2 regions of the Paenibacillus sp. J31P316 genome follow, and region 2 is predicted to be linked to the other one. Evidence: predicted binding sites of a transcription regulator. Region 2 holds the regulator's gene; the other holds the start of a gene.

Region 1 (5,377 bases), on a different contig from region 2:
ATTATGATTAAGAACCGCCCTGCTCACAATAAAACGAAAATTACTCATATTATCGGGGAAGTCGAAGGCATGACTCCGATTATCATTGAGGATTTAATCGATACAGGCGGTACGATTGTGAATGTTGTCGAAGCGCTGCATAAAAGAGGCGCGAATGACGCCTATATATGTGCAACACATGGGTTGTTCTCGGATAACGCGCTCGAGAAGCTGTCTCATCCCTACATTAAAAAGGTCGTTATTACGGATACCATCGCAATTGACCCGAACCATTCGGATAAGTTCGTTATTCTTCCAATGGCGGAGCTTCTCGCAACTGCACTCAAAATTATTAATAATGGCGGATCAATAAATACGCTGTTTAAGACAAAACAAATGTAAGGAATCGTGAAAGTGACGGACAAGAAAAAAGCAAGCGGCAACTAAATGCCGCTTGCTTTTTTTGATCGTCATCTCTCTTCCCGTATGCGACAAGTGAGAATTCGCATATCGCGGCCGTCTCGTTTAAGCTCGTCGCATCCTCTTTGCGTGAAAAAAGAAAACCGAGATAAGACACCTCTCGAAGCGACATCAAAGATGCTTTCATTATCGCCGACATATGTCTTATTGGCATGACCGCGCTGAGTCACAAAGCCTTAGTTACACTTGCTATACCCGCAATTGCTGCATTGTTTGCATCCTTCAACGTTAAGAAGCGAGGCGGATCCGCAGGACGGGCAGAGGTCACGCGAGGTGACCTCGCCGTGCTTATGCGAATCCTCCGCGACCGGTGCCGCAGCCATAATTGCCGGAGCCGCCGTCGCCGTCTCATAGGCCGCCGCCGGCTCGTTGGTGCTTTCGATATGAATCTCAAGCGCTTTCGCTACCGCATCGGCGATCGATTCCACGCGGTTCGAGCCGAAGCCGATGGCGCCTGATCCGCCAATGCCTTTCAGATGCTTGATCAGGAGCTTCACCTTGTTGCCATGGTCGCCATAACGGAGGAACAAGGAGCATACGCGACCCAGCGCTTCCGCCATCGCGAAGACGTCGGAGCCCGCTTTGCCTACGTTCAAGAAAATTTCTCCCGGCGTGCCGTTCAGATCATTGATGGTAATATAGGCCATGCCGAATGGCGTATTCACCTTGTACGTTGCTCCGCGGAGAATTTGAGGACGGCGTTTGTACTGCTTGTCTAAGGTCTGCTCCGCCTGCGACGTCACTGGAGCATTCGGTGCAGCGTTAAGCGTCTCAAGCTTCTCTTCTTTTACCGATTCCGCCGCCACAGCTGCTTCCCCCGCAGCCGAATCCGACTTGTCTTCCTTCTTCGTCGACAATACCTGTACGTCCCGGCTGCCGTCGCGATAGATCGTCACGCCTTTGCAGCCCAGATCGAATGCAAGCTCATACAGCTCTTTTGTATCTTCGACCGTAAAATCGCTCGGACAGTTCGCCGTCTTCGAGATCGAGCTGTCTACCCAGCGCTGAATCGCCGCTTGCGCTCGGATATGATCCTTTGCCGACAATTCCATGGCCGTTACGAAGTAATTCGGTAGCTCTTCGCCCGGATGCGCATCCTTCCAAGCTTGAGCGATCGGCACCAGCTGCTTGTCGAAGCCAAGGCGGCTTTGGCGGAAGTATTCGAAGGCGAAATACGGCTCGATCCCCGTCGAAGTGCCTACCATCGTCCCCGTGCTGCCCGTAGGCGCCTGCGTAATAACGGTAACGTTGCGGATGCCTTTGGCCAGCACCGCTTCCCCTACTTCGGGGAACTCCGAGACCAAGTTCTTCATAAAGCCGCTTTGCAGGAATTTCTCCGCATCGAATGCGTCGAACGAGCCTTTCTCTGCGGCAATATCCGCGGAAGCCAGATAAGCTTCGCGCGCCATGAAACCATATATTTTATCGAGGAACAGAAGCGATTCCGGACTGCCGTAACGGATGCGCAGCTTGATCATCAATTCAGCGAGACCCATCGTGCCGAGACCTACGCGGCGCTCGCGCTTCTGGTTCCTCTCGTTCTCTTCAAAGTGATAAGGCGTGGTATCGATGACATTGTCGAGGAAACGTACCGACCATTGCGTTACCTTCGCCAATTCTACCCAATCAACATCATGGTTGTCTTCATCATAGAATTTGGACAGGTTAATCGCCGACAGGTTGCAGACGCCCCAGCCCGGAAGCCCTTGCTCGCCACATGGATTCGTCGCGATGATCGGGTTGAAATACCAACTGTTCGACATCTGATTGTAATATTCCATGAAGACGACGCCAGGCTCCGCCGATTTCCATGCGGATTCAATGATCGTATGCCATACTTCGCGCGCGCGAACGGTTTTGTAGGGCACCGCCCGTTTGCCGAGCTTCTTCCAAGCGTCAAGATCGCCGGTCCACAGCTCGTCATATTCAGGGTCCTTCGTATCCGGGAACACAAGCTCCCATTCCAGATCTTCCTTTACGGCTTTCATGAAGGCGTTGCTGACGCAAACCGACAGGTTCGCGTTGGTCACTTGGCCCATGGTCTGCTTCACCGTTATGAAGTCGAGAACGTCCGGATGCCAGTCATTGATCATGAGCATAAGCGCGCCTCTGCGGCTGCCGCCCTGTTCGATCAAGCCAGTCGTATAGCTGAACAGTCCGCCCCAGGACACTGCTCCGCTCGAAGATCCGTTAACGCCGGCCACGATCGCGCGGCGAGGACGCAGCGAAGACAAGTTAATCCCTACGCCGCCCCCGCGGGCCATAATTTCCGTCATTTCTGTTAATGTCGTCATAATCCCGCCGCGGCTGTCCTTAGGCGATGGAATAACGTAGCAATTGAACAACGTTAATTCTTCGCTCGCACCGGCGCCTGCGGCAATCCGGCCGCCCGGCACCAGCTTCCAGTCATCCAGAATGTAGCGGAATCGCTCTGTCCACGTCTGCTGCTTCTCTCCGTCCTTCTCCGCGCCTGCCATCGCATTGGCGAGGCGGTCCCACATTTCCTCCGGCGTCTTCTCTATCGTAAGCGTCAGCTTCTCCACGCTGCTTGTCACCGTATCCCCGCTTCTAAGCCTCACGGTTACTTCGGCGCCGCTCCGCCCGATCACTTCGCCAACCTCTTTGGCCGGGAATTTCGGATCGTCCTTCGTCAGGACCAGGACAACGTCTCCTACTGCCGTATTGCTCGTATCCGCATTCTTCCGAGCATAGCGGTCCAAAAATATTTTCTCGCTCAGACCTTCCAATTTCCGCGTCACTACCATCCGATTGGCCCTTCCTCTCCTGTACCTTTAAATCGCGTGCACATTTGTTACCGATGTTACGGCAACTATATATTGTGTGTACTCCTCATTATACTATACTACATATAGGTTTCCACGCCTAATTCCACCTGTTTCGGCGTTATTCTTCGCTTACATCGCCCATTCTCGAACGATTGCTTGTCCTTTCGCCAATTTTGCTCGTTTTTAACGTATAGGAACGTTTTCGTTTTCAGGTTACAGGGTCGGTCATCCAATAACACTCGGATCGTATTCATCGCTTTGTCAAACGCAAAACCGCCGATCCATTAAGCGATCGGCGGGATTTTCTTGCATGAGTCGGTCGTTTAGCGCGGCTTACGCCGAACCCACGAGCCAGTCCGTGAAGCGCGTCGGAGCAATCCGAGCCTTTGCATTGTCTTCCGGAACAAGCGACTCCGCTTCCAGCACGGAGCCGTAGTATCGTGCTCCGTTATCCGTGACGACCTGACGCGGGTCGCCTTTGGATTCCAAATACAGCCGGACAAGCTCGTCGAAACGCATCCGATCCGGACCGGCCACTTCGACGATTCCGTTCGCCGGAGCCTCTACCGCGCAATCGGTCAGCGCGGCTGCGACGTCGCCCGAGACGATCGGCTGGAACGAGACGGACGGCACGCGGACCGCGTTTCCTTCCGTGAACGAAGCAGCGATGCCGTCGACGAATTCAAAAAACTGCGTCGCGCGAAGAATCGTATACGGGATTCCGGAAGCTTCGATCAAACGCTCTTGCGCAAGCTTCGCGCGGAAGTACCCGTTCTCGGGCAGGCGGTCGGTGCCCACGATGGACAAGGCGACGTGATGCTTCACGCCGGCGGCCGCTTCGGCAGCAAGCAGATTGCGGCTGGACGTTTCGAAGAATTCAAGCACGGCTTGGTCTTCCCAAGACGGCGCGTTCGCCACATCGACAACAACCTGCGCGCCTCTCAGCGCTTCGGCCAGCCCTTCCCCGGTAATGGCGTTGACTCCTCTGGATGGCGATGCCGCCACGGCTTCATGCCCAAGTCCGCTAAGGTTTTGGACGAGTTTGGATCCAATTAATCCGGTACCGCCGATCACTACGATTTTCATCTTCATTTCCTCCCTTATATTCCGCCTCGTGCGAGGCGCTTCGTTGTTTCTTGGCTTGCTTTTCAATACTTCGCACATAGAACGATGAAGGAAACCGTATTGTGACAACGCGCGAATAGGAAATTTCAGGCGTTTGCCTGATAAGTCTTTATTTCCTGATTCCAGTTTCCAATAATTGCACGTGCACCTGCAGAATCACGTTTGCCGTTGGATATTCACGCTTCCACGCCGCTTCGTTCCAGTTCCTCGTCTTGCTCCTTACGATATCGCCTAGTCCGAGCGGATCGATCCCTTTGCTTTGAAATTGCTTGATAAGCGTTCTGCCTGTCTCGGCCAGCTCTTTCTCCAAGCCGTCTTTTATCCGCTGCTGCTCATGGCTGGTCAGCTGGAATCCGCGGGTATCGACGACTTCCCCTTTGAACCGGAGTGTTATCGTCAGCTTCGGACCGCTCGGATCATGACCGACATGATACTTCACGTTTGATCCGACATTCTTGACGGCGGCATACGTTCCGTTATCCAGCTGCGCTTCGAGTATCCCATACTTCGTGTTTTCACGCAGAAGCTTCATCACTTTCATCTGCTTCTCGTTCAGCGATGCGACAAGCCGGTCGTCTTGGAATAACGCCAATCCGGAAATCAGGACATGTCCGTCGTGCAAGGCGAGAATCGGCAAAAAAGGATCCATGCCTTTTCCGAGATAGGCATATTCGAAATCGTTCAGATTTTGGCGGGGCAAAAAGCCGGTCCGGACGTTCGATTTAAGCAAATCGAACAAATACATGCCTTTCTCCACGTTCGAGCTGAAATGGGCATGCAGGAGCTTCTTCGCTTTTCCATCGACAACGGCCAGATAGAGTTTGCGCGAAGCGAGCGCGTCGCGCAAAATCACATCCAGTTCGTCTGCCAATCCCTTTTCCGCCAACGCTTTTTCGAATAAGATCACCGAGATTTTTCCCGTTTTGATAGGACGGTTTAATTGCATGTCCATTAATTCCGCGATGTTTTTGCTTGTATGGCCGGTGTTGGAGATTAGAATATTGCTC
Region 2 (5,377 bases):
CGAAGGCCGTCAGAGGCTCCAAAGCCGCGAAGGCAAAAGCCAAGCCGCACGCTAAATAAGGCACGAGTCGCGATGAACCGCATATGATGAACCATTCATGTTTCTAGGCGAATGCACAGAACCTGCAATTTCGTCTTCATGGGAGGGACATCAAGGTGCTTATTCATGCGTTTTCCTTGCTGCTGCTAGCGTTTGCCGTCAGCCTGGATGGATTCGGAGTTGGCGTGACGTACGGATTAAGACGTATTCGCATCCCGTTGTTATCCATTGTCATCATTGCTTTCTGTTCGGGGCTCGTCGTTTGGTTATCGATGCAGATCGGCTCGTTGTTGTCCGGCTACATGTCGCCGATGACGGCCAAATGGATCGGAGCCGTGCTGCTCATGCTGATCGGCGCTTACGCGCTCATCCAATGGTGGCAGCGCAGGCGCGCGAACGCCGTTCCGCAAGAAGACGAACAGCCCGAAGCCTTTGAGGCCAGCGCCTTAAGCGCCGAAGACGATACGAGAGCCACAGCTACTACGATCGTGATCCTCGAGCTGAAACGGCTGGGAATTGTCATTCAAATCCTGCGCAAGCCGCAAATCGCAGACGTGGACCGGTCGGGCGTTATTTCATCTTCGGAGGCCATTCTTCTCGGCTTCGCGTTGTCCCTGGACAGCTTCGGTGCCGGTCTTGGCGCCGCCATGGTCGGCTTTAATCCGCTGTTGACCGCACTCGTCATCAGTACAGCAAGCGGCATCTTCCTGCTCGCGGGCATGCGGCTCGGATTTCGATTCGCGGCATGGCGCGGGATGCAGGCGATGTCGGTGCTGCCCGGCGTGATGCTAATCGTCATGGGCCTGATCCGGCTTATGTAAGGAACTGGTCGTTCGATGGACCGCTGAGCTAGTCATATCGGAATCGCTTCTAGAATCGCAACGTTTGGAATTATGAGGTGAATGCATTGAAACTTGGATTAACCGGCGGGATCGCCTGCGGCAAAAGCACAGTGGCCGCGATGCTTGTCGCCCGCGGCGCCAAGCTGGTCGATGCCGATCAGGCGGCCCGGGAAGTCGTGCTTCCCGGCGAGCCAGCCTTGGCGGCGATCGTCGCGGCGTTCGGACAAGCTGTATTGAACGAAGACGGTACGATGAACCGCGCGGAAGTCGGCAAGCTCGTGTTCAATAACCGCGAGCGCCTGACGGCGCTTGAATCGATTCTTCATCCGGCGATCCGGAATCGGATGTGGGAACAGATTCGCGCCCATGAGGCGGAGGATCCGAAGCAGCTCATTATCGCGGATATTCCGCTGTTATACGAAACGGGACAAGCCGGGCTTTATGATGCGGTGATGGTCGTCTACGTGCCGAGGAGCGTTCAAATTCAACGATTGATGGCACGTAACGCGTTGGCGCACGAGCAGGCTGAGCAGCGCGTGTCCTTGCAAATGGATATCGAAGAGAAACGCGCCATGGCGGATTTCGTTATCGATAACAGCGGCACGCTTGCGAACACGGAGCAGCAAGTCGATCGCTTCTGGATGGAGCAGGGGCTGTCATGAAGAAGAAAAGACGATTGCGCAAGCGCGTATTTCTCATCTTGGTACTCGGCCTGCTTGCGCTTTTGTTTGTCCGCTCCGAATGGATGAGCCATTGGCTGTATCCCGTGCATTATCGCGAGGCGATCGTCGCGAGCGCGGATACGTACGAACTGGATCCTCATTTGGTCGCGGCCATCATACGCGTAGAGACGAATTACAAGCCCGAAGCAGTGTCGCGGAAAGGCGCCGTCGGTATTATGCAGCTTATGCCGGATACCGCGAATTGGGCCATCAAGAAGGGCGGTTTCGAGGATATCACGACGGAATCGGTGGCGAAGCACCCCGAGGCTGGAATTGAAATCGGTTCCTGGTACTTAAGCGAATTGAACGATCAGTTCGAGGGAAGCATGGTTAAGGTAATCGCTGCCTATAACGCGGGCCCGACGACGGTAAATCGTTGGTTGTCCGAAGGTACGTGGGATGGCGAGATCGGGACGGTGGATCAGATTCCTTACGGAGAGACAAGACACTATGTACAGCGGGTCATTTATTATTATAATAAGTACGAAGAATTGTATCCCGATTTTCGCGAGGAATAAATAAGAGCATTGACCGACTGCCTTGCGGCAGCCGGCCAATGCTTGTCGATCTATCCTAAATTAACGACCTGCAAGAGATTGCTCTGCAATTTGTACCAGTTTACGAGTGATGCTGCCCCCGATGGAACCGGCATCTTTAGTCGTAATGTTGCCGTAGTATCCATCTTGCGGGATGGCAATACCCAGCTCTTGAGCTACCTCGTATTTCATTTGGTCCAATGCAGCGCTAGCTTGTGGCACTACGAGTTGGTTGCTTCCGCTGTTGTTGTTAGCCATTGTCGTTCACCTCCTTGCGGTTGGTAAATGTATTATGTGCGTTAACGGCAGTTTCATTACAGGTAACCTTTGGGAAAATTTTTTGACATGCGTCAGCTTGAAATTCGCATCGCGATTAGACGGAGGAGTTAGACGATGAAATGCCCGTATTGCGACAATGCTGGGACGAAAGTGCTCGATTCCAGACCCGCTAACGAAAATAAATCGATACGCCGCCGCCGTGAATGCGAGAAATGCACGCGGCGGTTCACCACGTTCGAGATGGTGGAGGAAACCCCGCTTATCGTCATCAAGAAGGACGGCAGCCGGGAAGAGTTCAGCCGCGACAAAATTTTGCGGGGACTGATTCGCGCTTGCGAGAAGCGGCCGGTGTCCATCGATCAGCTTGAGATCATCGTATCCGAAGCGGAGAAGGAGCTGCGGACGACCGCCCAAGCCGAAGTCGAGAGCCGCGAGATCGGCGAGCTCGTCATGTCCCAGCTTTACCCTGTGGACGAGGTGGCTTACGTTCGATTCGCTTCGGTGTACCGCCAGTTCAAGGACATCGACATGTTCATGAAAGAACTGAACAGCTTGCTGGCCAAAGATCCGATGTCTTAGCCTGTTCCGCCGCCTGCTCGCCGCTTCTTGCGGCGGGCGGGCTTTTTTGTTGTTTGCAGAGTCGAGTCTACGGCTCTTAGGTTTTAAGGCGGAGGCTGCGTTTGACTTGTCATTCCTACATGGATTTGCCCGATGTTCTTTCAACATCGGCAAGCTGCGCTTACAATAGAAGCATCGCTTGGCTGTTGCTTCAAGTGCATTTCACGTAGAGAAAGGCTGAATGCTATCATGAAAATCACCCGCTGCGAATCGAATCCGATCGTCATGCCCGGCTTGTACGATTGGCGGAAAGCGACGGTCTTCAATCCGGCTGTCATTATCGAGAACGATACCTTTTATATGATCGAACGTACGGCGGGCAGCTTGGACCCGTTCCAATGCTTCTTCGGTCTGCTGGAGAGCCAGGACGGAATCAACTTCCGCCATGTGGTGGACAAGCCGATCATCCATCCAGAGCAATTCGGCTTTCCGCATGGGAGCATCCAGGATCCGCGCGTCGTGAAAATCGACGATACGTTTTATTTGAATTACGCGCTTCGTCCATGCTCCATGAGCTATTATCCGACAGGCGTCGGCATTCCGAACAGCTCCAAACCGGACTATCCGGACGGTTGGGGGAAGGCGGAGGATTGGCTGACGCGCTCATCGATCGCCACGTCGAAGGATCTGATTCACTGGGAGTTCCTCTGCGACACGACACCGCTCGATATCAACGACCGCGACAATATTTTGTTCCCGGAGAAAATCGGCGGCAGATACGCATTGCTCCGCCGTCCCGAGGAGTATATCGGAGAAGCGTACGGCACGGAGAAGCCGGCCATGTGGATCTCGTATTCGGACAACCTGATCGACTGGGAAGACCCGATCCTGCTGGCCGTTCCCGAGGCGGACTGGGAATTCAAGAAGATCGGAGGCTCCACGCCGCCGATCAAGACCGACAAAGGCTGGCTGACGCTGTACCACGGCGTAGGTGCCGACCATATTTACCGCGTAGGCGCCATGCTGCTCGATCTGGAGCATCCGGAGCGGGTCATCGCGCGCGCGCCGGGCTTCATCATGGAGCCGGAAACGTACTATGAGAAGTTCGGTTTGTTCATTCCGAACGTCGTCTTCCCGACGGCGAATGTGGTGAAGGACGGGTTGCTGTATATCTACTATGGCTGCACGGATACCGCGATCGGTCTCGCGACGGTTCCGCTGGAAGAGCTGGTGGAGTATGTAATCGCGGAGAGCGGGAAGAAGTAAGAAGACGGTTTGGTTGGGGGAGATAAGGCTTCGCATTGTCTCCCTTTCTCGTCTGAAGAAAAAGTTGAATAAAAAGCTTGTATAACTCAGCATATCCATGCTATACTCTTTCTTGTCGTCACCTTTACATACGGGGCCTTAGCTCAGCTGGGAGAGCGCTTGCATGGCATGCAAGAGGTCAGGGGTTCGATCCCCCTAGGCTCCATACAAAAAAAACGTCACCATATCACATGGTGACGTTTTTTTGTATGGATTGCCCAGGGGGCGAACCCCGGGGTTCAGTCCGCGCGGACGGAGCCGGAGGCAAATTTTGGGGCCCCCGCAAAGTAATAGGAGTAAGCTTCGAAGAAACACTTCACTTTGTGGGGTAAGAAAACGGCGTCTGAATCTACCGATAAAAGTCCTCATCGAGTAAACTTCGTCAGCCTACAATCAAGATTCGGACATCCCATGATGGATCGACGAGCCGAGCGAGTCGAATCCCCTAGGCTCCATAGGGTTCAGTCCGCGTGGACGGAGCCGGAGGCGAGTTTTGTGGGGTAAGAAAACGGCGTCTGAATCTACCGCTAAAAGTCCTCATCGAATAAGCTTCGTCAGCCTACAAACAAGATTCGGACATCCCATGATGGATCAACGAGCCGAGCGAGTCGGATCCCCTAGGCTCCATCGGGAGCAGCCTACAAATTTTCACTCCCCTAACTATTGACCCGAGTCATCATTTGTTATAACATCTCAGAAGGTAAATATCTTAGTTACTAAGCTATTTAAACAGTAAGCCATTGGCGTCAGAAGCGAATGGCAGGTTTAGAGATGGAGGGAGAAGACCCATAGAAGATTCGAGCGGCAAAGACGCGAAGCTCTCCGAGCTTCAACTCATTATGGAGAAGTGGTCGCAGAGAGCGAGAAATCGCTTGAAGACGCTGGAAAACCCGCTCAATTTGGGCCATGGCCAAATTACCGTTCTGATGTACTTAAATCAGATTGATACGTGCAAGGTCAACGATGTCGCCAAGATCCTCGGCGTCACCTCGGGTGCGGCGACCGGACTCACCGACAAGCTGGTCGCATTAGAGCTGATCGAGCGGACCCGCCCGGAGGAAGATCGCCGAGTCGTCCTGCTCACGTTAACGGCGAA

The links. Region 2 encodes NrdR, which represses ribonucleotide reductase genes. Its sites were predicted from a motif close to AACACNATATATNGTGTT; they were not measured.
Region 1: the regulator NrdR is predicted to act here: its motif matches at 3,286-3,303, upstream of AC0YNU_RS06440 (adenosylcobalamin-dependent ribonucleoside-diphosphate reductase).

The regions. Positions count from the first base shown of each region.
Region 1 is NZ_JBWDNI010000002.1:229,111-234,487, forward strand. Features, by position in the region: gene AC0YNU_RS06435 (ribose-phosphate diphosphokinase) at 1-381, shown strand, start outside; gene AC0YNU_RS06440 (adenosylcobalamin-dependent ribonucleoside-diphosphate reductase) at 636-3,224, opposite strand; gene AC0YNU_RS06445 (SDR family oxidoreductase) at 3,579-4,331, opposite strand; gene AC0YNU_RS06450 (Ger(x)C family spore germination protein) at 4,480-5,377, opposite strand, start outside.
Region 2 is NZ_JBWDNI010000001.1:1,226,515-1,231,891, reverse strand. Features, by position in the region: gene mutM (DNA-formamidopyrimidine glycosylase) at 1-59, shown strand, start outside; gene ytaF (sporulation membrane protein YtaF) at 156-860, shown strand; gene coaE (dephospho-CoA kinase) at 947-1,543, shown strand; gene AC0YNU_RS05360 (lytic transglycosylase domain-containing protein) at 1,540-2,121, shown strand; gene AC0YNU_RS05355 (alpha/beta-type small acid-soluble spore protein) at 2,182-2,397, opposite strand; gene nrdR (transcriptional regulator NrdR) at 2,533-2,997, shown strand; gene AC0YNU_RS05345 (glycoside hydrolase family 130 protein) at 3,226-4,242, shown strand; tRNA gene AC0YNU_RS05340 (tRNA-Ala) at 4,375-4,447, shown strand; gene AC0YNU_RS05335 (MarR family winged helix-turn-helix transcriptional regulator) at 5,154-5,377, shown strand, end outside.